2 regions of the Sphingomonas sp. P2_B6 genome follow, and region 1 is predicted to be linked to the other one. Evidence: riboswitches for the same ligand, from Rfam matches in the RefSeq annotation. Region 1 holds a riboswitch; the other holds the start of a gene.

Region 1 (11,959 bases):
AGCGTGGAGACGATGTCGCGCACGATGGTCAGCGCATGCTCGTCATTCTCGGCGACATGGTCGACCACGCCGGACTTGCGGCCATGCGTCTCCGCGCCGCCCAGCTCTTCGGCCGAGATCACTTCGCCCGTCGCCGCCTTCACCAGCGGCGGGCCGGCGAGGAAGATCGTGCCCTGGTTGCGCACGATCACCGTCTCGTCGGACATCGCCGGCACATAGGCGCCGCCCGCGGTGCAGCTGCCCATTACGCAGGCGATCTGCGGAATGCCCTTGGCCGACATGGTCGCCTGGTTGAAGAAGATCCGCCCGAAATGGTCGCGGTCGGGGAACACCTCCGCCTGGTACGGCAGGTTGGCGCCGCCCGAATCGACCAGATAGATGCAGGGCAGGCGGTTTGCCTCGGCGATCTCCTGCGCGCGCAGATGCTTCTTCACCGTCAGCGGATAATAGGTCCCGCCCTTCACCGTGGCATCGTTGCACAGGATCATCACCTGCCGGCCGGAGACCCGGCCGATGCCCGCGATCACGCCGGCCCCCGGCACCTCGTCGTCATACAGCCCGTTCGCGACGAGCTGCCCGATCTCGAGCAAGGGCGATCCCGGATCGAGCAACCGCTCCACCCGGTCGCGTGGGAGCAGTTTGCCGCGCGACGCGTGCCGTTCGCGACTTTTCTCGGACCCGCCAAGCGCCGTCCGCGCGACGTCGGCACGGAGTCGCTCCGCCAATGCCCGGTTATGCGCTGCGTTGGCGCGGAAGGTCTCGCTCTCCGGCGATAGCTTGGTGTCGAGAGCCGGCGCGCTCATGATTTCATCCTCATCTTGGCCCCTGACTAGACAGCGATCGCGCGAATGGGAAGCGACGCTCGCGGCATAAGTCTCTGTGCGGCGGCGCGAGGAAGCGGCGGCGTTGGTATCTGGTGTAACCGAAAACACGGGTGTATCCCCCGCGCCATACACCTTGGAGAGGTCTATCACATGAAGCGTTCAACGATTTTTCTCGCTGCCCTGCTCGCCACCACTGCCTGCACCCAGAGCGCGACCACGCCTGTTGCCGGCACCGCGATCGGCGTCGACGTGGCGGGGCTCGACAAGGCCGTCAAACCCGGCGACGATTTCGACGAATATGCCAATGGCGGCTGGCGCGCCAAGACCGAGATCCCGGCCGATCGGTCAAGCACCGGCATCTTCCTTCAGGTGTTCAACATCGCCGAAGGCCGTAACGCGCAGCTGATCGCGGAAGCCGCCAAGGCCAATGCCGCCGCCGGCACCGACCAGCGCAGGATCGCCGATTTCTACAATGCCTATCTCGACACCGCCGGCATCGAGAAGCGCGGCCTCGCCCCGATCAAGCCCGAGCTGGACGCGATCGCCGCCATTGCGGACAAGACCGCCCTGGCCAAGGCCCTCGGCGCCGATCTTCGCGCCGATGTCGATCCGCTCAACGCGACCAATTTCAAGACCGAGCATCTGTTCGGCCTGTTCGTCACCCAGGCGCTCGACAATCCGGGCCAGACCGTGCCGTATCTGCTTCAGGGCGGCATCGGTCTGCCCGAGCGCGACTATTATGTCTCGGCCAAGCCCGACATGGCGCAGGTCCGCACCGCCTATAAGGCCTATGTTACCAAGGTCTTCACCCTGGCCGGCCTGAGCGATCCCGCCGCGCGCGCCGACCGTGTGATGGCGCTCGAGACAAAGATCGCCACGGCGCATGCCGGCTATATCGAGAGCCAGGACGTCCATAAGGCGAACAACCCGTGGAAACAGGCGGACTTCGCGAAGAAGGCGCCGGGCCTGGACTGGAACGCCTTTTTTGGTGCGGCGGGCCTTTCGGGCCAGCAGGACTTCATCGTCTGGCATCCCGCCCCCACCGCGAAGCTCTCCGCCCTGGTGGCGAGCGAGCCGCTGGAAGCGTGGCAGGACTGGATGGCCTTCCACCACATCAACACCGTCACGCCGGTGCTGCCCAAGGCCTTCGACGACGCCTCGTTCGACTTCTATGGCAAGACGCTGAGCGGCACGCAGCAGGCGCGGCCGCGTGACAAGCGGGCGATCGCCGCCGTGAACAACAGCCTGGGCGACGCGGTCGGCCAGATCTATGTCGCGAAATTCTTCCCGGCCTCGTCCAAGACCGACATCCAGAACATGGTGAAGAACATCCTCGCCGCCTTCGACAAGCGCGTCGAGAATCTGACCTGGATGGCGCCTGCGACCAAGGCCGAAGCGCGCAAGAAGATCGAGACGATGCGCGTCGGCGTCGGCTATCCCGAGAGCTGGCGCAATTACGGGTCGCTGGAGATCAAGGCGGACGATCCGCTCGGCAATCTGCAGCGTGCGCGCCTCGCGGAATACCGGCATCAGCTCGGCAAGATCGGCAAGGCGCCGGACAAGGGCGAATGGTGGATGACGCCGCAGACGGTCAACGCGGTCAATCTGCCGCTGCAGAATGCGCTCAACTTCCCGGCGGCGATCCTTGAGGCGCCGTTCTACGATCCCAAGGCGGACGCGGCTGCGAACTATGGTTCGATCGGCGCGGTCATCGGGCACGAGATCAGCCACAGCTTCGACAACACCGGCGCCGAGTTCGATTCGAGCGGCAAACTGCGCAACTGGTGGACCCCGGCCGACTTCGCGCATTTCAAGGAGCAGAGCGCGGCGCTTGCCAAGCAGTATGACGCCTATGAGGCGCTGCCAGGCCTTCACCTCAGCGGCGAACAGACGCTGGGCGAGAATATCGCCGACGTTGCTGGCCTGACCGCGGCGTACGAGGCGTACCGTGCCTCGCTCGGCGGCAAGGAAGCGCCGGTGATCGACGGGCTGACCGGCGATCAGCGCTTCATGCTCGCCTTCGCCCAGAGCTGGCGCGAGAAGACTCGCGAGAAGTCCACGCGTCAGCAGGTCGCGACCGACGGCCATTCGCCGGGCCGTTTCCGTGCGCAGACCATTCGCAACCTCGATGCGTGGTACAAGGCATTCGACGTGCAGCCGGGCCAGAAGCTGTATCTGGAACCCAGTGCGCGCGTGAAGGTCTGGTAAAAGGACGGGAAGGGCGGACCATGTTGCTGATCGGACAATATGATTCGCCCTTCGTCCGCCGCGTCGCGGTGACGTTGAAGCTCTATGATCTGCCCTATCGCCACGCGCCGCTGTCGGCGTTCGGCGATGTCGAGGAGATCGCGCGCTACAACCCGCTGCGGCGCGTGCCGACCCTGGTCTATGAGGACGGCGTCGCGCTGACCGACAGCGGCGCGATCGTCGATGCGCTCGACGAGATGGTCGGCCCCGAACGCGCCTTCCTCACCCGCCGCGGCGACGATCGCCGTGCCTTGCTCCGTACCTGCGCCTTCGCCGCCGGCGTCGCGGAAAAGGCGGTCAGCCTGGTCTATGAGCGTGCCTTTCGCGACGGGCACAAGATGTGGGTCGAACGCTGCCGTGCCCAGGTGATCGACACGCTCGACCTGCTCGAACGCGAGCGCGCGGCGGCGAAGGACCCATGGCTGCTCGGCGAGACGATGAGCCATGCCGACGTCCTGCTCGGCACGATGCACCGCTTCGTCAGCGAGGCGCTGGCCGATCAGTTCGTCATGGATGGCTGGGTCGCCCTGGGGGAGCACGCCGCGCGGTGCGAAGCGCTCCCCGAATTCGCCGAGGCCTGTCAGGCGTTCAAGCTGACGATGCCGGATCAGGCAGCATAATAGCCGGGCTGGTCGATATCGCTCAGCAGATCCGGGCCGGTCGGCTCCCAGCCGAGCAATGACCGCGTGCGCGCGCTCGATGCCGGAATATCGGCCCCGGCGAAATCGGCGAACCAGCCGAAATGCTCCGGTGTACGCGATTCGACCGGCACGCCGAGCCGCCGCCCGATCACCGCGGCGATGTCCCTGAACGCGACTCCTTCGTCGCCGGTCGCGTGATAGGCGGCCTCGGTGGCGCCCTGTTCGAGCGCCAGCCGGTAGAGGCGCGCGGCGTCGAGCCGGTGTACCCCAGGCCAACGGTTCGCCCCGTCGCCGATATAGGCGGACACGCCTTTCTCGCGGGCCAGGCCGATCAGGAACGGGATGAAGCCGTGGTCGCCAGTGCCGTGCACCGACGGCGCCAGCCGGATGGAGGCGGCCCGCACGCCGCGCGCCGCCAGAGCTATCGCGGCGGCCTCGGACCGGCGCGGGTAGGAGGGGTGCGACGCGGGCAGATCCGCCTCGGTCGCGACCCGGCCCGGCGCGAGCAACGCAAAGCCCGAGGTGACGAGCAACGGCCGGTCCGACCCCATCAGCGCGCTGCCCAATGTCTCGATCGCCAGCTGGTCCTGCCGCGCATTCTCGGCAAACCGGGAGAAATCATGGTTGAACGCGGTGTGGATCACGCCGTCCGCCGCCGCCGCGCCGCCGCGCAGAATATCGAGGTCGTCGAGCGTCCCGGACACGATTTCGGCGCCGGCCGCGGCGAGCGTCGCTGCCTTTTCCGCGGACCGGGCCAGTCCCGTCACCTGATGGCCGGCACTAACCAGTTCCTCGACCACCGCCGACCCGACCCAGCCGGTGGCACCCGTTACAAATACGCGCATCTGCTCATCTCCAGCATTTCGACCCGTCTATTGTCGTGATCGCTCTTATGCAGGTAAAGTAGTGACATTATCCTGGTATAAACACTAACTGGATGCGCCACGATGTCCGACGACAATATGCTCGGCACCTATCTCCGGAACCGGCGCACCAGGCTCGATCCCGCCTCGTTCGGGTTCGCCGGGCGGCGGCGGACCGCGGGGTTGCGCCGCGAGGAAGTGGCGCAGCGCGCCAATATCAGCCCGACCTGGTACACCTGGCTCGAACAGGGGCGCGGCGGAAAAGCTTCGGCCGAAGTGCTCGACCGCATCGCGACGGCATTGACCCTGACCGAGGTCGAGCGCGAGCATCTGTTCCTGCTCGGTCTCGGTCGCCCGCCCGCGGCCCAGTATCGTGGTAGCGATTCGATTACGCCGCGCTTGCAGCGGCTGCTCGACGTGCTGACCTGCAGTCCCGCCATCGTGCGCACCGCGACCTGGGACGTCGTCGCCTGGAACCGCGCCGCGGCGGTCGTGCTCACCAATTATGGTTCGATCCCGCCCGGCCAGCGCAATATCCTGCGCCTGATCTTCTGCGACGATCGCGTCCGCGCGGCGCAGCCGCAATGGGAATCGGTCGCCCGTTTCGTCGTGAGTTCCTTCCGGATCGACGCCGCACGCGCTGGCGCCGATGCCGAGGTCGCGCCGCTGGTCGAGGAACTCTGCCGGTCGAGCCCGGAATTCGCCTCGATGTGGCAGGACAATGAAGTGCGGACCTATGGCGACGGGACCAAGCATCTGCGCCATCCCCAGGTCGGCCTGATCGCCCTGGAATATTCCGCCTTCGCGGTGGACGGCCGGCCGGACCTCAGCCTGATCGTCTACAACCCGGCGACGCCGGACGACCGGGCGCTCATCCAGTCCCTGGTCGACGGATGGGAAGCGCCCGCCACGGAATCCCGCGCTGCCTGGGCATCCTGACCAGCGTGGCGATTGACTTGGCGCGGGCACTCGCTCACCTATCGGTCGTCGCACGGGAGAGATCGGCTTTGGCCGGCGCCGAAGGAGCAACCGCCCCGGAAACTCTCAGGCAAAAGGACCGCGCGACACAGACACTCTGGAGAGTGGTGCCACGGCACCCGCCGACGGGATAGCGATCTCAGGCAAAGGGACAGAGGGGGCATGCAACGGCGCGCACAGCGCCTGACAGGAGCATGCCTCGGTGACCTCACCTCTCGCGACCTCGACTTTTCCGGACCCGCGCTTTCGCCCGATCAGCATCGCCGAGATGTTCACCATCGGCATCGGCCCCTCCAGCTCGCACACGGTCGGGCCGATGCGCGCGGCGGCGGATTTCGCGCGGACCATCCTGGCGTTGCCGGAGCGCGCGACCAGGGTCGGCTGCAGCCTCTATGGTTCGCTTGCGCTGACCGGCATCGGCCACGGCACCGACGTCGCGGTCCTGCTCGGCCTGGCCGGCTGGGAGCCGGAAACGGTCGATCCGGAAACGGCGGCGGCGCTGGTCGCCGGGTTCCGCGCGGACAATGCGCTGCCGCTCGGGCGAGGAGGCGGAGAGGGCGGCTATCCGGTGGCGCTGGACGGCAAGGGCGGGATCGATTTCCATCCCGAACGCTTCGAGCCGGAACATCCCAATGCTCTCGATCTGACTGCCTGGTTCCCCGACGGAACGTCGCAGACGCTGCGCTATTATTCGGTCGGCGGCGGCACGATCCGGCGCGGCGGGGAGCGGCCGGAGCTTGGCAATGTCGCGGTGCGCCATCCCTTCACGTCGGGTGACGAGCTGCTGCTGGCGGCCGAGGCAGAGCATATCTCGATCAGCGAGCTGGTTCGCCGCAACGACACTGCCTGGCGCACCGCGGCCGAGACCGACGCGCTGCTCGACGGCGTCGCCGATGCGATGCGCGCCTGCATCGATCGCGGCATGGTGAAGGGTGGCATATTGCCGGGCGGCCTCAACGTGCGTCGCCGCGCCAAGGGGCTGCACGAAGCACTGATCTCCCGCTCGGAACGCGGCGCTCCGTCGCATACCATCCAATGGGTTAGTCTCTGGGCGCTGGCCGTGAACGAGGAGAATGCGGCCGGCGGTCGCGTGGTCACCGCGCCGACCAATGGGGCCGCGGGCATCATCCCCGCGGTGATCCGCTATTACGAGACGTTCGAGGGCCCGGCGACGCGCGAGGGCATTCGCATCTTCCTCTCGACCGCGGCGGCGATCGGCATGCTCTACAAGACCCGCGCCTCCATCTCGGCGGCGGAGATGGGCTGCCAGGGCGAGGTCGGCGTGGCTTGCTCGATGGCCGCCGCCGGCCTCGCGGCGGTGCTCGGCGCCACCAACGCCCAGATCGAGAATGCCGCGGAGATCGGCATCGAGCATAATCTCGGCCTCACCTGCGATCCGATCGGCGGGCTGGTCCAGGTGCCCTGCATCGAGCGCAACGCGATGGGCGCGGTGAAGGCGATCAACGCCGCCTATCTCGCGCTCGACGGGGACGGCACGCACATCGTCAGCCTCGACCAGGCGATTGAGACGATGCGCCAGACCGGCGAGGACATGCGTTCCAAATACAAGGAAACCAGCCTGGGCGGTCTCGCCGTCAACGTGGTGGAGTGCTGACAGGCAGTTGGATCAATAGGTGCAAGGATCAAACCGTTCGTCCTGAGTAGGGGCTGAGCGAAGTCGAAGACCCGTATCGCAGGACAGTTGGAGCGCATGACGCCTGTTCTTCGATACGCCATTCGACAAGCTCAATGGCTACTCAGGACGAACGGAAGGCGGTATGGGTTTCGGCTCTACACCTCGAGCCGCTCGTCAATAATCCCTCGAATAGCGCAGGTTGATCGCGGTCCCGTTCGATCCGCCGGTCTGGCTCAGGATGCTCAGCGCCTTGGACAAGGCGATCTCGATCTGCGTCGCGGTGAAGCCGCGCGTGTCGGTGACGATCTCCACATAGATGTCGTTGGAGATATATTTGCCCGCGGCGACGGAGGTTCCGCGCCCGGTCGCCTCGTCCGCGCCCAGCACGCGCAATCGATCGATGCCAGAGGCGGAGCGCAGCTTGCCCAGCGGATTCAGCCCGCCGCCCGAGCCGCGCAGCGAATTGAGCGCGGAGGCGAGCTGGATCGCCTGCATCGGCGACAGCTCAGTGATCGAGTTGCCGAACAGGATGCGCGAGAGCAGTTCGTCCTGCGGCAGGCTGGGCGAGGAAGTGAAGGTGATTTGCGGGTTCTGCGCCCGGCCACCGATATTGATGGTGATCGCGGTGCCGGAGAGCGTCGCCGTCGCCCGCATCGACAAGCTCGGGTTCGTCACCGGGCCGCCTTCGAAGCGGATGATGCTGTCCTGGTCGAGATCGAAACGCTTGCCCGCGAAATTATAGGTGCCGCGGACCAGGTCGACATTGCCGATCACCTCCGGCGTGGCCGAGGTGCCGCCTACCCGCAGGTCGGCGCTCCATTCGCTTTCCAGCCCCATGCCGCTGACGAACAGCCGATTGTCGGCACGGATGCGCAGGTCGAGCTTGAACAGGCTGGGCACGCCTGCCGCAGCTTCGGCCGCATCGCGCGCGGCCTGGGCGCGGCTGGTGCCCTTGCGGCGCACGCCCTGCAGTTCGGCGACTTCGGCCGCGCCCTGGCGGATGATCTCGTACCGCACTTCGGGCAGGTTCAGGGTGCCGGAGATCAGCCCGCCATTCGCCTTGCTGTTGGTGACGGCGATCTCGCCCGAGACCGTCGCGCCCAGCGCGTCGCTGCGTGCGAGCTGCGCATTGCTCAAGGTCACCCGGACATCGATCGGGAAGCCCGCATCCGAGCCGAACCCGACGTTGCCGCGTGCTGAGACGGTGCCTTTGCCGGCCCGGCCGGTGAACTCGCTGATCTCGAACCGGTCGTTGGTGAAGCGCCCGGTCAGCTTGATCGCGCTGATGCGGGTGCCATAGGTCTCGTTATCATAGGCCAGCGCATTGGCACGGATCAGCCCGGTCAGCTGCGGGCTGGAAATCCGCCCGGAGAAATCGGCGGCAATGCCGATCTGTCCGGTGAGCGTCTGGTTCGCCAGGCCTGACAGGCTCCACAGCACATCGGCCGGACCGTTATAGCGGATGCCGCCGCCGAGCGGGGCATCCATCAGCGCGGTCATCCAGTCGCCGCCGCCGACCGGCTGCAACCGCACCTGCGCCCGCCCGATCGTCGCACCGCCGCGCTTGATCAGCGCGGCGAGCGCGCCGCCTTCGGGGCGGAGCGTGCCGAGCGCCGAGATGTCGACCGGGGTGGACACGACCGCCGCGCCGGAGCGGGTGAAGCTACGGATGTCGACGCGCAGGTCGGCGCGGGGCACGCCCGATCCGGCCTGGACATAGTCCAGGCTGCCGGTCGCCCGGCCGCCGATGCCCGCGCCGGCGGCAAAGGTGTTGAGGATCGCGAGATCGAAATTGTCGAAGCGCGATTGCAGCTCGAGCGTCTTGCCATAGCGACCGGCCACCCGCACCTGCCCCTGCGGCACGATGATCGCGACCGGCGCGAGCACATAGATGCCGTGCTCGTTCCGGATTATCGCCGGCTGGGCGAGGTGGAAGGGCACAGTGCCTACCTGGCCCTGCGCCGCGACCCGGTACAGGTCGGGCGAGAGCTGGGCGTTGGCGGCGATGCGGAAGCTCGCGCCGCTCTGGCCATTGGCGACGATCTGCGCGGTGCCGCGCCCGCCCTGGTAATTCACCTTGGCGCGCGCCGCCTGGAGGAAGAAACTGCCCTGGCGCACGCCGGCGAGCTGGACATCGGCGAGGATCTCCGGCGCCCTGGCGTAGAGGGTGATCGTCGCCTCGACGATCGCACGCTCGATCACCAGCTTGGCTTGGCCGGGGATATGCGCGCCATTGGCCCGGGCCGAGACCTGCGCGCGCTGGATCTTGCCGACCGCCGACAAAGTGACGGTGCCGGTGATGCCCGACCCATTGGCGGTGAGCTTCCCGATGAACGGCCCGGCGGGCGCCTGGCGGACGGTGCCCGCGAAACCGACCCCGGCGAAGCGCGCGCGGTGGATGTCGATGGTCAGCGGCCCGCCACCGGTGCGGATCAGCACGTCCGCGTTGAACGGCCCATAAGGCGAGCCGCCGGTCGCGACCACGGCATAGCCGGTCCCGGTTCCGCGGATCGTCGCCACGACATCGCTGAGCTGCACGCCGACATTGGGCCGGCTCGCCCGCAGCTTGATCAGCGGGCGCTCGGCGGTGCCCGATATGGCGACCGCCAGCGGGCCATATTGAGTCGAATGGCCCTGCGCGGTGAAGGCGATGCGGCCGTCGGGCACATAACTGCCCTGGCCGCCGGTGAGGCGGAAGCTCGGCGCCGCGACCCGTAGGTTCTGGACCCGGAACACGCCCTTGGGATCGAAGCTGAGATTGCCGACGATCACCGCGCGTCCGCCCAGGAAGTTCTGAACGCCGGCATTGTCGAGCTTCACCGTGGTGACGCCGAACCTTCCCTTCAGCCCGAAGCCGCCGGACGGGACAGTGACCAGGTTCATGTCGGTCGTCAGGTTGATGATGCCGACGCCGTCGATCCGGTAATCGTTGATCCGCCCTTTCAGCCCGGCGCGGTAGATGCCGGTCGACAGGTCGGCGACGACGATCGCGGTGGCATCGATCTGGGGCGAACGGATGCGCAGATTGTCCGACAGGATCGTATCGCCGGAGATCGCGAACGCGCCGTTGATCGTCACCTTGGTCAGCAAGCCGCCGGCCGCCGCGTTCAGCCCGGTGACGCGCGCGATCCGGCCGGTGACGGGCACGATGATGCGGTCGGCATCGACCCGGCTGCGGCCTTCGGCGTAGAGGCCCTGCACCACGGTCTTGTCGAAGCCGATCGCCGCCGCGCTGATCTTGTAGTCGACCAGCGGCCGGACAAAGGCGCCGTCGAGCCGCAGCGACGCGCGCACGTCACGGCCGTTGAGGTTCGGCGCGATCGATCCGGGGGTGAGCAGGCTCGCCTCGACCTGCAATCCCTCGAAGCGGCTCTGCGCCAGATCGATCATGCCGTTCGCCGTGACCGCCAGCCCGTCGGACTTGACCGACAGCTTCGTGTTCGCCCGCCGCTGCGCCAGGGTCGTGGTCAGGTCGACCAGCAGTGCCGGCGCGGTCAGCCGCTCGACCGGCCCGGCCAGGATCAGCCCGGGATGAAGCGGCCCGCGCGCGGTGAAGGTGCCGTTGCGTGCCGTGAGATCGAGCGCGGCCAGCGGCTGGCCGCCGAGCAGCGCCTGCGCCTTGCCCTGCCAGGACGACCAGCTTCCCCGCCCGTCGATCCGCGCGACGAGCGGCTGTTTGAGGCGCGCCATGCCCGCGACGATCCCGCCCGCCGGCGCGTTGAGCCGCGCATCGACGATCAGCCGATCCTTGTCCGGCACCGCATCGAGCACCAGCGCGAGCCGGTCGCCGCCGTCCAGCGCGGCTGCATTGCCGGTGATCTGCGCGCGGCCATCGGCGATATGCGCGACGGCATCGAGCGTCATCAGACGCCGCGTTCCGGTGACGGGCGCGCCGAGCACCAGGCGGTCGACCTTCAGTCTGCCGATATCGATGTCGATATCGGGCAGGGTAGGCGCGTTGGGGTCGCTCGGCACCACTTTCAGTTCGGGCAGGCGGGCAAGGGTGATCAGCGGCGCACTGGCGGACCGAATATCGGCATGGTTGCGGATGAAGGCGAAGGGCCGCCAGTCGAGATCGACTCGCGGCGCGGTGGCGAACACGCCCTTGGGATCGCTGATCTTCAGGTCGCGGATGGTCAGCTTGCCGTAGAGCGAACCCTCCAGCCGGCCGAATTCGACCTTGATGCCGGACGCCGTCTCATAGCCGGTCAGCTTGCCAGCGAGGAATCGCCGGCCCGGATCGGTATTGAGCGCGAACACCGCCAGCACGGCGAGCGCGAGCAGAGCCGCGACGGCGATCGCCACCCATTTGGCGATCCGCCCGACCGGCAAGCGGCGGCGCGGCACCACGGTTTCGACCTCGGTTTCGGCCATCAGAAGGCCTGCCCGATCGAGATATAGATCGCGACCTTCGCTTCACCCTTGCGCCGGCCCAGCGGCGTCGCGACGTCGAACCGCACGGGCCCGAAATTGGTGTAGTAGCGCGCGCCGATGCCGACGCCGTAGCGCAGGTCGCTGAACTTTGGTTGAGTCGAGGCATAGGCCTGGCCCACATCGAAGAACGGCACGATGCCGTAGTCGCCGAAGCGGTACCGCGCTTCGATCGCGCCCTCGACCAGACTGCGTCCGCCGACCGGATCGTTATTGGTGTCGCGCGGGCCCAGCTGTTGATAGCCGAAGCCGCGCACCGATCCGCCGCCACCCGCATAAAGCCGCCGCGACGGCGCGATCGCATCGCGCGGTGCGCCGGCGATCGAGGCGACCCGCACG
Region 2 (11,959 bases), on a different contig from region 1:
GCGACTTCGAGGCCGCGGGGCAGTTTGAAGGAAATCGTCTCGCGCGTGGTCTCGACCTCGAACTCGCTGACCTCGAACCGCTCCGACAGCCGGTCGACGAGTTCGCGGACCAATACTTCGGGGGCCGAGGCTCCGGCGGTGATGCCGAGTGTCCGGACGCCTTCGAGGAAGTCGAAATTCAGATCGCTGGCGCGCTGCACGAGCAGGGCCGGCGTGCCCTCGCGTACCGCGACCTCGACCAGCCGGACCGAATTGGAGGAATTGGGCGCGCCGATCACCAGCATCGCGTCGCAAGCGCCGGCGATCTTCTTGACCGCGGCCTGACGGTTCGACGTGGCGTAGCAAATGTCCTCGCCACGCGGTGCCTGGATCGCGGGAAAGCGGCGCTGCAGCGCCTCGACGATGGCGGCGGTATCGTCGACCGACAGCGTCGTCTGAGTGAGGAAAGCGAGATTGGCGGGGTCGGACGGCGTCATCGTCTCGACATCGGCGACGGTTTCTACCAGCGACATCGATCCTTCGGGGACCTGGCCGAAGGTCCCGATCACCTCGGGATGGCCCTCATGACCGATGAAGACGATGTGGCGGCCGGCGGCGACCAGCCGTTCGGCCTGGCGATGCACCTTGGAGACGAGCGGGCAAGTGGCGTCGAGATAGGAGAGGCCGCGCTGCGCTGCCTTGGTCGGCACTGCCTTGGGCACGCCGTGCGCGGAAAAGACCACCGGCACGCCATCCGGCACTTCGTCAAGCTCCTCGACGAAGATCGCGCCTTTCTCGCGCAGCGCATCGACGACGAACTTGTTGTGGACGATCTCGTGCCGGACATAGACCGGCGCACCATATTTCTCGATCGCCAGCTCGACGATCTGGATCGCGCGGTCGACGCCAGCGCAAAAGCCGCGCGGCGCGGCAATGAGCAGTTCGAGTGGCGGTTTCTGGAGATCGGTCATCACGATGGGCTCTACGCGATTGCTTGCGTGCGCGAAAGCCGGTTCCTATGGTGCGCGTCGTTCCGGGGCCGGTGCGCGCGAGCGCGAGGCCCCTTCCTATGTGTTCCCATGTGATAAGGTGCGTGTGCCCGTGACAGCCCGGAAAATTGCCGTTCCCGCCATCCTGATGCTGCTGGCCGGCGGCTGCTCCACCACCGGAGACATTGACGAAACGGGTGGCATCACGGCGATCCGTTCGGCCTGTCCGACCGTCGGCGTTCCCGCGGCGACCGGCGATATCACCCTGTTCGATCCGCCGGCCAGTACCGCGGCGACCGCGATCGACGTTGCGGCGGTGATGACCAATGTCCGCTCCACCTGCGCCGATGCGACTGACGACATCGTCACCACCGTCACCTTCGATATCCAGGCGCGCCGGGCGCGCACCGATACGGCGCGCGACGTGAGTCTGCCCTATTTCATCACCGTCGTGCGGGGCGGCACCGCCGTTATCGCCAAGCGCGTCGGCCATGTCTCCGTGCATTTCAATGCCGGGCAGGACCGTGCGACGGCCAGCGGCCAGGCGAGCAGCACCATCTCCCGCGCGGCGGCCAGCCTTTCTGAAGATGTCCGCAAGAAGCTGACCGAAAAGCGCAAGGCGGGCGGCAGCGACGCCGCGGTCGACCCGCTGACTCGTCCGGAGATTCGCCAGGCCGTGCTGCGCGCTACCTTCGAGGCGCTGGTCGGCTTTCAGCTGACCGACGATCAGCTCAAGTACAACGCCACCCGGTGACCGAGGTCCGGGCCTTTGCCCTGCTGACGGGTAAGGCCCGGTACCTCGGGCGGGGTGAAAACAGCGCCATCGCCAAGTCTCCCGTCACCGGGCCGGTGAAGATCGGCTTTCTTGGGCTGGAAGGCGACGAGCAGGCCGATCCGACCGTTCATGGCGGACCGGACAAGGCGCTGCATCATTATCCCCATGATCATTATGCGCGCTGGAGCGAGGACAGGGTGGACGATCCGGTGCTCGCGGCGCCGGGGGCCTTTGGCGAGAATATCGCGACGCTCGGGCTGACCGAAGATCAGGTCTGCATCGGCGACCGGTTCCGCCTGGGCCGCGCGCTGATCGAGATCAGCCAGGGCCGGCAACCCTGCTGGAAGCAGGCTGAACGGCTGCGCTGGCCGGCTCTCCCGGCACTGATGGTCAAGGAACGGCGCAGCGGATGGTATTACCGCGTGATCGAGGAAGGCGCCGCCGAGCCGGGCGAGGCCCTGGCGATGGTCGAGCGCCCCTTGCCAGGGTGGACAGTCCGCCGCGTCTTCGGTCTGCTCATCGCCGGGGACCATCGTCACGACCCGGCGGCGCTTCGTGACCTTGCGGGTATGGAACTGCTGTATGACGGATGGCGGCACCGTGCCCTCAAATTGATGGCTTAGCTAAAAGCGTTACCAAGGCCGATTGACTCGCATGCTGCACCGCGTCACACCGGGCATGTCGATGGAGGGCAACTTCCATAGGCACGCGCGGGAGAGACCCCGGACGTGGGACCCTTGTCAAAGCAATGGCTTGGCATGGAATCCCTGATCCAGGGCGCCGAAGGAGCAACCGCCCCGGAATCTCTCAGGCACACCGGACCGCGCGGGCTATCGACACTCTGGAAAGCGGCCGAGGCGATGTTTGCCCGGCCCACCGAAGGGGTAAGCCATCCTGCGCAAGCGGGTGGTCAAAGCTCTCAGGTTCCCGTGACAGAGGGGGCGGCGAAACGCGGCGTAAGATGCGCTGCGTAACGCCGTGACACCTTGTGACGGAGACCGGCATTGAGTGACAACGAAGGCCCCGAAATCGAGATCCAGACGCTGCCGCTCGATGCGTGGCACCGTGCGCGGGACGGCCGGATGGTCGAATTCGCCGGCTATCACATGCCCGTCCAGTATGAAGGCATCATGGCCGAGCATCTGTGGACGCGCGACTCCGCCGGTTTGTTCGACGTCAGCCATATGGGCCAGCTGCTCTTTACCGGCGACGGCGCCGATGCCGCGCTCGAAGCGCTGCTGCCGGGCGACATCAAGGGGCTTGCCCCTACGAAGATGCGCTATTCGCTGCTGCTCGCGGAGAATGGCGGCATTCTCGATGATCTGATGGTCACGCGCCGCGAGGACGGCATCTACATGGTCGTCAACGGCGCGACCAAATATGACGACATCTCCTATCTCCTCGATCACCTGCCCGAGGACATCACGATCAACATCATGGACGAGCAGGCGCTGCTCGCGCTCCAGGGCCCCAAGGCGGTTGACGTGCTGTCGCGGCTGGTGCCGGGCGTCGAGGCGTTGGTGTTCATGACCGCGGGTGCGTTCGAGTGGAACGGCACGCCGCTGTGGATCAGCCGCTCGGGCTATACCGGTGAGGACGGGTTCGAGATTTCGGTGCCGGCCGAGGCTGCCGAGGCACTCGCCGATGCGCTGACCGCCGAGGCCGAAGTGAAGCCGATCGGGCTCGGCGCGCGCGATTCGCTGCGGCTCGAGGCCGGCTTGCCGCTCTACGGGCATGATCTCGATCCCAAGACCACGCCGGTGATGGCCGATCTCGGCTTCGCTTTGTCCAAGCGCCGTCGCGAGGAAGGCAATTTCATGGGCGCCGAGCGTATCCTGCTCGAGCGCGAGCAGGGCGCGGCGGTCAAGCGCGTCGGCCTGGTCGTCGAAGGCCGCCAGCCAGTGCGCGAGGGCGCGGCGGTGGTCGATGCGGAGGGTTCCGAGGTCGGCAAGGTCACCAGCGGCGGTTTCGCCCCGAGCTTCGGTGCGCCGATCGCCATGGCCTATGTGCCCGCCGCGATGGCGGCGATCGGCACCGTCATCCAGATTACGCAGCGCGGCAAGGTCCACCAGGCGACCGTCACCGCGATGCCGCTGATTCCACACCGCTATGTCCGAGCAGGAGGCAAGTAAGATGAGCCGTTACTTCACCGAAGATCATGAATGGGTCGATGTCGACGGCGACATCGGCACGGTCGGCATCAGCGAGTACGCGCAAGGCCAGCTCGGCGACATCGTGTTCGTCGACGTGCCGGCGGAGGGCAAGGAACTGGCGAAGGGCGACGAGGCCGCGGTGGTCGAATCGGTCAAGGCCGCATCGGACGTCTATTCGCCGGTCTCCGGCACCGTGCTTGAAGGCAATGCCGCGCTCGGCGACAATCCCGGGCTCGTCAACGAAGATCCCGAGGCCGAGGGCTGGTTCTTCAAACTGACGCTCAGCGATCCGGAAGAACTCAAGGGCCTGATGGATGAGGCGGCCTACGCCGCTTTCGTCGCGAAGCTTTGATGTGACGTACTCCCCTCCCGCTTGCGGGAGGGGTTGGGGGTGGGCTCGCGCTTTCCTCCAACGCTCCGCCCGGAATTGGCCGGGCGCCCACCCCCGACCCCTCCCGCAGGCGGGAGGGGGGAGATTGCTTGAATGCGGTATTTGCCCCTTACCGACAATGATCGTCAGGCGATGCTCGCCACGATCGGCGCCAGGTCGATCGACGATCTGTTCGTCGACGTGCCCGCCATTGCCCAACTCGATGGTCCGATCCACGGCCTTCCGGGCCATGCCAGCGAGCTGGCGGTCGAACGCCATATGTCGGCGCTGGCGCGCAAGAATCTGGCGGCGGGCGACGCGCCCTTCTTCCTTGGCTGCGGTGCGTACAAGCATCATGTGCCGGCGAGCGTCGACCATCTGATCCAGCGCGGCGAATATCTGACGGCCTATACGCCGTATCAGCCCGAGATCGCGCAGGGCACGCTGCAGATGCTGTTCGAGTTCCAGACCCAGGTCGCGCGGCTGCTCGGCACCGATGTGGCGAACGCGTCGATGTACGATGGCTCGACCGCCTGCTGGGAAGCGATCGGCATGGCGCGGCGGGTGACCAAGCGGGCCAAGGCGATCCTGTCGACCGGGCTTCACCCGCATTATGTTTCCGTCGCGAAGACCATGGCGAAGTTCACCGGTGACGTGCTCGAAACCGGCACGCCCTCGCTGTCGGCCGGGACCGACATCGCCGACCTGATCGCGGCGATCGACAACGACACCTCGTGCGTCGTCGTCCAGTATCCCGATATCCTCGGTCGCATCGCCGACCTGTCGGAACTGGCCGCTGCGTGCCATGCGAAGAAGGCGCTGCTGATCGCCGTGGTCACCGAGCCGGTGGCGCTGGGCGCGATCAAGTCGCCGGGCGAGATGGATGCCGACATCGTCGTGGGCGAAGGCCAGTCGATCGGCGTCGGGCTTCAGTTCGGCGGGCCTTATGTCGGGCTGTTCGGCTGCAAGGAGAAATATGTCCGCCAGATGCCGGGCCGGCTCTGCGGGGAGACGCAGGACGCGGACGGGCGTCGCGGTTTCGTGCTGACGCTGTCGACGCGCGAGCAGCATATCCGCCGCGAAAAGGCGACGTCGAACATCTGCACCAATTCCGGTCTCTGCGCGCTGGCCTTCTCGATCCACATGACCCTGCTCGGCGAGGCCGGACTGCGCGCGCTGGCCGAGACCAACCACGCCGGTGCGGTCGCCGCAGCGGAGCGGCTCGTGCAAATACCGGGCGTCGAACTGGTCAACGAGACCTTCTTCAACGAATTCACCCTGAAGCTGCCGGTCGAGGCGCGGCCCGTGGTGCGGACGCTGGCCGATCGCGGCATCCTGGCCGGCGTATCGCTCGGGCGGCTCTATCCGGGCGAGAGCGATCTGGCGAACGGCCTGGTCGTCGCGGTGACCGAGACGACCACCATGGAGGATGTCGAGACACTTGCCTCCGCGCTCCAGGAGGTGCTGGCATGACCACTCCTCCTTCCGTTCGCCCTGAGCTTGTCGAAGCCTGTCCTGAGCGCCTGCCTTGTGCAGGCAGTCGAAGGGGGCTGTTCTTTTCTTTCAACCGTTCAAAAGAAGGGCAGGGCTTCGACAAGCTCAGCCCGAACGGGTTTGTGCGGGGAGCCCAGGCATGACGATCAACGCAAGCGGCTGGCGCCCCGAGCGCCCCGAGGCCGGTTCCGCAACCGCCCCGACCTTCACCGGCAACAAGGCGCTGATGCTCGAAGAGGCGCTGATCTTCGAGATCGGCTCGACCGGGACCACGGGTGTGGAAGTTGCGGCCCCGGCCAAGGTCGCCTCGCGGCTTGGCAACCTGAGTCGGTCGGCGCCGATTGGCCTTCCGGGCCTGTCCGAGCCCGAAGCGGTGCGCCACTACACGCGCCTGTCGCGGCAGAATTACGCGATCGACCTCGGCCTGTTCCCGCTCGGTTCGTGCACGATGAAGCACAACCCGCGGCTCAACGAGAAGATGGCGCGGCTGCCCGGTTTCGCCGATATCCACCCGCTCGCGCCGGTCGATACGGTGCAGGGCGCGCTCGAGGTGATCCACCAGCTCGCGCACTGGCTGGTGACGCTGACCGGCATGCATTCCGTCGCGATGAGCCCCAAGGCGGGCGCACATGGCGAGCTGTGCGGTATTCTCGCGATCCGCGCCGCGCTCGAAGCGCGCGGCGAGGGGCACCGCAAGGTGATCCTGGTGCCGGAGAGCGCGCATGGCACCAACCCGGCGACCGCGGCCTTTGCCGGCTATTCGGTCGAGGACATCCCCGCGACCAGCGAAGGCCGGGTCGATCTGGCGGCGCTGACCGCACGGCTTGGGCCGGACGTGGCGGGCGTGATGATCACCAACCCCAATACCTGCGGGCTGTTCGAGCGGGACATGCGCAAGATCTCCGACGCGGTCCACGCGGCGGGCGGGCTGGTCTATTGCGACGGCGCGAACTTCAACGCGATCGTCGGGCGTGTGCGGCCGGGCGATCTCGGCATCGATGCGATGCACATCAACCTGCACAAGACCTTCTCAACGCCGCATGGCGGCGGCGGGCCGGGTTCGGGGCCGGTGGTGTTCTCGGAAGCGCTGGCGCCCTATGCGCCGCTGCCCTTCGTCGAGAAGACGGCGGACGGCTTCCGTCTCGTCGAGGAAGAGACCGCCGAGGAGCATCATGCTGGCAGCTTCGGCCGGATGGTCGCCTTTCAGGGCCAGATGGGCATGTTCACCCGGGCGCTGACCTATATCCTCAGCCACGGCGCGGACGGCCTGCGGCAGGTGGCGGAGGATGCGGTGCTCAACGCGAACTATATCCTGCGCTCGCTCGACGGCACGCTCGATGCACCGTTCGGGGCGTCGGGGCCGTGCATGCATGAGGCCCTGTTCTCGGATTCGAACCTGGCCGAGGGTTTCTCGACGATCGACGTCGCCAAGGGGCTGATCGACGAGGGCTATCATCCGATGACGATGTATTTCCCGCTGGTGGTGCACGGCGCGATGCTGGTCGAGCCGACCGAGACCGAGAGCAAGGCGGCGCTCGACCAGTTCATCGGCGCGCTGCGGTCAGTGGCGGAGCGGGCCAAGGCGGGCGATGTCGCGCTGAAATCCGCGCCGCATTTCGCGCCGCGTAGCCGGCTCGACGAAACGCTGGCCGCGCGCAAACCGGTGCTGGTGTGGAAGGACCAGGAGCTCGCGCAAGCGGCTGAATAAGGGTGGTCACGAACCCGTCACAGTGACGGGGCATCGTGGGAGGCAGTAGGAACGGGGGACGGGATGCAGGTTCATGCCGGGCAGCCGCAAGGCTGGATGCACTATGCTATCCCGATCGCGATCTTCGTTCTGGTCTTCGCCTTTCGCGCCCGGCGGCTCAGCCAGCTTCGGCCGCTCCGGATCGAGCGGCTATGGATCTTCCCGGCCATCTATCTGGTGGTGTGCATCGGCATGCTGGTCCAGTTTCCGCCGACGCCGGTGGGATGGGGGCTGTGCGCGGTCGCGCTGGCGGTCGGCGCCGCGCTCGGCTGGCAGCGCGGCAAGACGATGCGGATCACCGTCGATCCCGAGACTCACCAGCTCAACCAGAAGGCCTCGCTGGCCGGCATCGCCTTTCTGTTCGGGATCGTGGGGTTGCGTGCCGCTGCGAGGGCGGGGAGCAGTGCGTTGCACCTGAATGTTGCGATGCTGACGGATATGCTCGTCGTGCTCGCGCTGGGCCTGTTCGCCGTGCAGCGCGTCGAGATGTATCTGCGCGCGACGCGGCTGCTCGATGAGGCGCGGGCGGCGAAGGTCTAGAACCAGCGCGGGACGTCCTGCTTGTAGGCGTCATAATCGGCGCCGAACTTGTCGAGCAGATAGCGTTCCTCGCGCGCGATGACCTGGGTGCGGATCAGCAGGATCGCGACCGGCAACAGCAGGAGCGCGGTGAAACTGTCGAACAGGATGGCGAGCCCGGCATAGAGGATCGCCATGCCGAGATACATCGGGTTGCGGGTGACGCGGTAGATTCCGGTGGTGACCAGGCGGGTCGAGGATCGCCAGGGCCTCGTCGCGGTGCCCAGCCTGCGGAATCGTTCCGAGCCCGCCAGGATCACGCCGGCACCGAGGAGGAGGAGCGTGCCGCCGGTCATGATCGACAGCGTGCCGGCGGGGCCGAGCCTTCCGGTCAGGCCGGTCCAGGCGAACCCCAGGAGAAGCACGCCGAGATAGATGAGAGGGGGCGGGAAGCCCACTTTCGCGCTGTCCGGATCAATTCGCATGGCTCTCTCCGATGATCGCCGCGCATCATGCGGGGAGGGATGCAGCGAACGCAAGGCCCCGGCGCTAGACGATCGCCTGCTCGGTCTCGGTCTGCCGTCGGACATGTTCGCGCCAGACGATATAGAGCCCGCTGCCGATGACGATCGGCGCCCCGATCCAGGTCGAGAGGCCGGGAAATGTCCCGAACAGGAGCCAGCCGTAAAGTGTCGCCCAGAGCAGCGACGAATAGTCCATCGGCACCACGATCGAGACCGGCCCGAGCTTGAGCGCGGTGGTCAGCGCGATCTGGCCCAGATTGCCGATCACGCCCACGCCGATCAGCAGGAGCCAGACCTCCATCGCGTGCTTCTGGTGATCCATCGCATAGACGATGCTCAGCGGGATCATGGACAATGTCGCGAACCAGAAGACCGTGGTGTAGGGACTTTCCGTCCGCCCGATCCGGCGCAACTGGATCGAGACGATCGCGGCGAGGAACCCGGCGGAGAGGCCGGCGACGGTGCCCCAGAGGACGAAATGGCCCGTCCCCGGACGCGCGACGATCAGCACGCCGACGAATCCGGCGACGACCGCGAGCCAGCGATGCCAGCCGGTCGGCTCGCCCAGCACCAGCGCGCCGAGGATCGTGGCGAAGATCGGCACGGTGAACTGCAAGGTGGTCGATTCGGCGAGCGGCAACAGCGTCACCGCGATGAACAGGCAACTCATGCTGCTCAGGCCGACCACGGCACGAAAGACATGCGCCCCGAGTTGGGCGGTGCGGATCGTCGCGAGCCCGGGGCCCAGCGCGATCACCGTCGCGACCAGCGGAACCCCGACCGCCTGGCGGAAGAACAGGATCTCGGACAGGTGGGCGCCGCGATATTCCGCGAGCTTGATCAGCGCCGTCATCGTCGCGAGGCACACCACTGACAGGAGCCGGAGCGCGATGGCGGGAAGGATTCGGTCAGTGGTCATCTGGTCGCTCGCTCTTGCGGAAGAGTGGGCGGCGGAACAAGTCCGGGGTGACGGATTAATCCGGAGCCGCTATCCGGCCTCGCATGATCAAGCATGCTCTCCCCGTCACCCGCGAGGCCGATTTCTCCGCCTGGTACCAGTCCGTCATTTCGGAAGCCGATCTTGCCGAGGAATCCGGCGTGCGCGGCTGCATGGTCATCCGGCCATGGGGTTATGGCATCTGGGAGCGGATCCAGCGCCTGCTCGACGACCGGATCAAGGCGACCGGCCATGAGAATTGCTATTTCCCGTTGTTCATCCCGCTTTCCTATTTCGAGAAGGAAGCGGAGCATGTCGAAGGTTTCGCCAAGGAGATGGCGGTCGTCACGCATCACCGGCTGGTGAGCGACGGCAAGGGCGGGCTGATGCCCGATCCGACCGCCAGGCTGGAAGAGCCGCTCGTCGTGCGGCCGACGTCGGAGACGGTGATCGGCACCGCCTTTGCGCGCTGGGTGCAGTCGTGGCGCGACCTGCCGGTGCTGATCAACCAATGGGCGAACGTCGTGCGCTGGGAGATGCGCACGCGCATGTTCCTGCGCACCAGCGAGTTCCTCTGGCAGGAAGGGCATACCGCGCATGCCTCAGCCGAGGAAGCGCGCGAAGAGACGCTGAAGATGCTCGAAGTCTATCGCAGCTTCGCCGAGGATTGCCTGGCGCTGCCCGTGGTCGCGGGCGAAAAGCCGGAGAATGAGCGCTTCCCCGGCGCCGTCGCGACTTATTCGATCGAGGCGATGATGCAGGACGGCAAGGCGCTCCAGGCGGGCACCAGCCACTTCCTCGGCACCAATTTCGCGAGCGCGCAGGGCATCCGTTTCCAGAATGCCGCGGGCGAGCTGGAACTGGCCAATACGACGAGCTGGGGCGTCTCCACGCGCATGATCGGCGGCGTGATCATGGTGCATGGCGACGACGACGGCCTGCGCGTGCCGCCGCGCATCGCGCCGTGGCAGATCGTGATCGTGCCGATGCTGCGCGATCAGCCGGAGGACGCGGCTATCGTCGATTATTGCAAGGCGCTGCAGGCGGAACTGGCCAAGCTGTCGGCGTTCGGCGAACCGGTTCGCGCGCTGCTCGACCTCAAGCCGGCCAAGGCCGCGACCAAGCGCTGGGGCTGGGTCAAGAAGGGCGCGCCTATCGTGATCGAAGTCGGCGGACGTGATGTCGCCGGCGGCAACGTCTCGGTGATCCGGCGCGACCGGCTGTACCGTGAGGACGGCAAGCTCGACAGCGCCGTGGTGGCGCAGGCCGATTTCATCAGCGAGGCGGCAGCCACGCTGGAGGGCATCCAGACGAGTCTGCATGCCGAGGCACGCGGGCGGCTCGAGGCGAACATTGCGCGCGATGTGGCCGATTTCGCCGGGCTCGAGCGCGTGTTCGCCGAGAGCGAGAAGAACCCGGGCTGGGTCGAAGTGCAATGGTCGAAGCCGACCGGCGCCGCGCTCGACAAGGTGGTGGAGCGGCTGAAGGCGCTCAAGCTGACGATCCGCAACGCGCCGATGGATGCGGCGGCGATCGATGGCGCGTGCCTGTTCACGGGCGAGCCGGCGGTGGAACGGGTTTTGGTGGGGCGGTCCTACTAGGGCCTCACTTTCCTGTCGCACCGCCGGCACGTCGTCGCGCCGCGGGTGATGCGGTAATGGATCGGTCATGGGAAAGAGCGGGGCGGGATGATGCTGACGCGTCATCCTGCCTCGCCTTCGCATGTCTGGTGATGCCGTTGAATCGATCGGTGACCGAAGCGGGTTAGGGTCACGATTTTCGCAAAGTATCGGGCGATCCGGATGCAGTCGATTGGGCGCGGGGCCGCCAGTGCGATAGTGATCGTGCCGGCTGTTGGAGCCACGGCGCAGTATTGCGGTAGAACAGCTGTCAGACATTGCGCGGGGACGTTCGATTCCGCCAAATAACCGGCGATTTATGCGAGGCACCTGCGAGCGGGGCAGAATCGAGCGGTTCTTGGCGGTCGCGCGAGATTTATTGCACGTAGTGGGTTGCAGGATGCATGGGGACTGGGGATACTGGGCCTTGGCGGGCGCGCAGGATTGTAACGCTATTGTTATTTTACTTGCAGAATTTTGCAGGGGGTATCGATTTTTCATCACGCTTTTCTTTGTACTGGAATCGGATACTTGGCGGGTCGCTCCGGATCGGGCTGGCCTGGTGGTTCGGGAGATTTCAGCACGAAGGGGTGGGAGTTTGAATCGGCGTTGGTAGGGCGGTGATGTCTGTCATGGGACGATCGGCGGCGGTGTGTTGGGTCGCGGCAGGCTGCTAGTGACTCTGTTAAGTTCGCTTCCAGTTATGGCTGGAAATGGGCCGGTTGCTTACCGTCAGGTGTCAGGTGAGAACTGGGAATAGCTACCATTGGGTCCAGCAGCCATCGAATGACGGCTGTCGACCAACCTAAGCCATTCGCCGCGGACGCTTGAAGGTCGGCTCTCGGTGCAACCG

The links. Region 1 has a riboswitch for glycine ahead of AC1DX5_RS12170 (L-serine ammonia-lyase). Riboswitches for the same ligand answer to the same signal wherever they lie in the genome.
Region 2: linked by a shared signal. The riboswitch ahead of gcvT (glycine cleavage system aminomethyltransferase GcvT) and the one ahead of AC1DX5_RS12170 (L-serine ammonia-lyase) in region 1 are both predicted to bind glycine.

Annotation. Positions count from the first base shown of each region.
Region 1 covers NZ_JBFUDK010000007.1:122,648-134,606, reverse strand. Annotated here, with positions in the region: gene AC1DX5_RS12195 (carboxyl transferase domain-containing protein) at 1-803, opposite strand, end outside; gene AC1DX5_RS12190 (M13 family metallopeptidase) at 975-3,032, shown strand; gene AC1DX5_RS12185 (glutathione S-transferase family protein) at 3,053-3,691, shown strand; gene AC1DX5_RS12180 (SDR family oxidoreductase) at 3,679-4,557, opposite strand; gene AC1DX5_RS12175 (helix-turn-helix transcriptional regulator) at 4,660-5,514, shown strand; glycine riboswitch at 5,558-5,645, shown strand; glycine riboswitch at 5,647-5,712, shown strand; gene AC1DX5_RS12170 (L-serine ammonia-lyase) at 5,756-7,168, shown strand; gene AC1DX5_RS12165 (translocation/assembly module TamB domain-containing protein) at 7,364-11,563, opposite strand; gene AC1DX5_RS12160 (autotransporter assembly complex protein TamA) at 11,563-11,959, opposite strand, start outside.
Region 2 covers NZ_JBFUDK010000004.1:218,598-230,556, reverse strand. Annotated here, with positions in the region: gene ispH (4-hydroxy-3-methylbut-2-enyl diphosphate reductase) at 1-950, opposite strand, end outside; gene AC1DX5_RS07755 (hypothetical protein) at 1,117-1,722, shown strand; gene AC1DX5_RS07750 (MOSC domain-containing protein) at 1,719-2,366, shown strand; glycine riboswitch at 2,445-2,577, shown strand; gene gcvT (glycine cleavage system aminomethyltransferase GcvT) at 2,748-3,875, shown strand; gene gcvH (glycine cleavage system protein GcvH) at 3,877-4,248, shown strand; gene gcvPA (aminomethyl-transferring glycine dehydrogenase subunit GcvPA) at 4,381-5,739, shown strand; gene gcvPB (aminomethyl-transferring glycine dehydrogenase subunit GcvPB) at 5,900-7,468, shown strand; gene AC1DX5_RS07725 (CcdC protein domain-containing protein) at 7,532-8,047, shown strand; gene AC1DX5_RS07720 (methyltransferase family protein) at 8,044-8,511, opposite strand; gene AC1DX5_RS07715 (DMT family transporter) at 8,576-9,469, opposite strand; gene proS (proline--tRNA ligase) at 9,553-11,088, shown strand.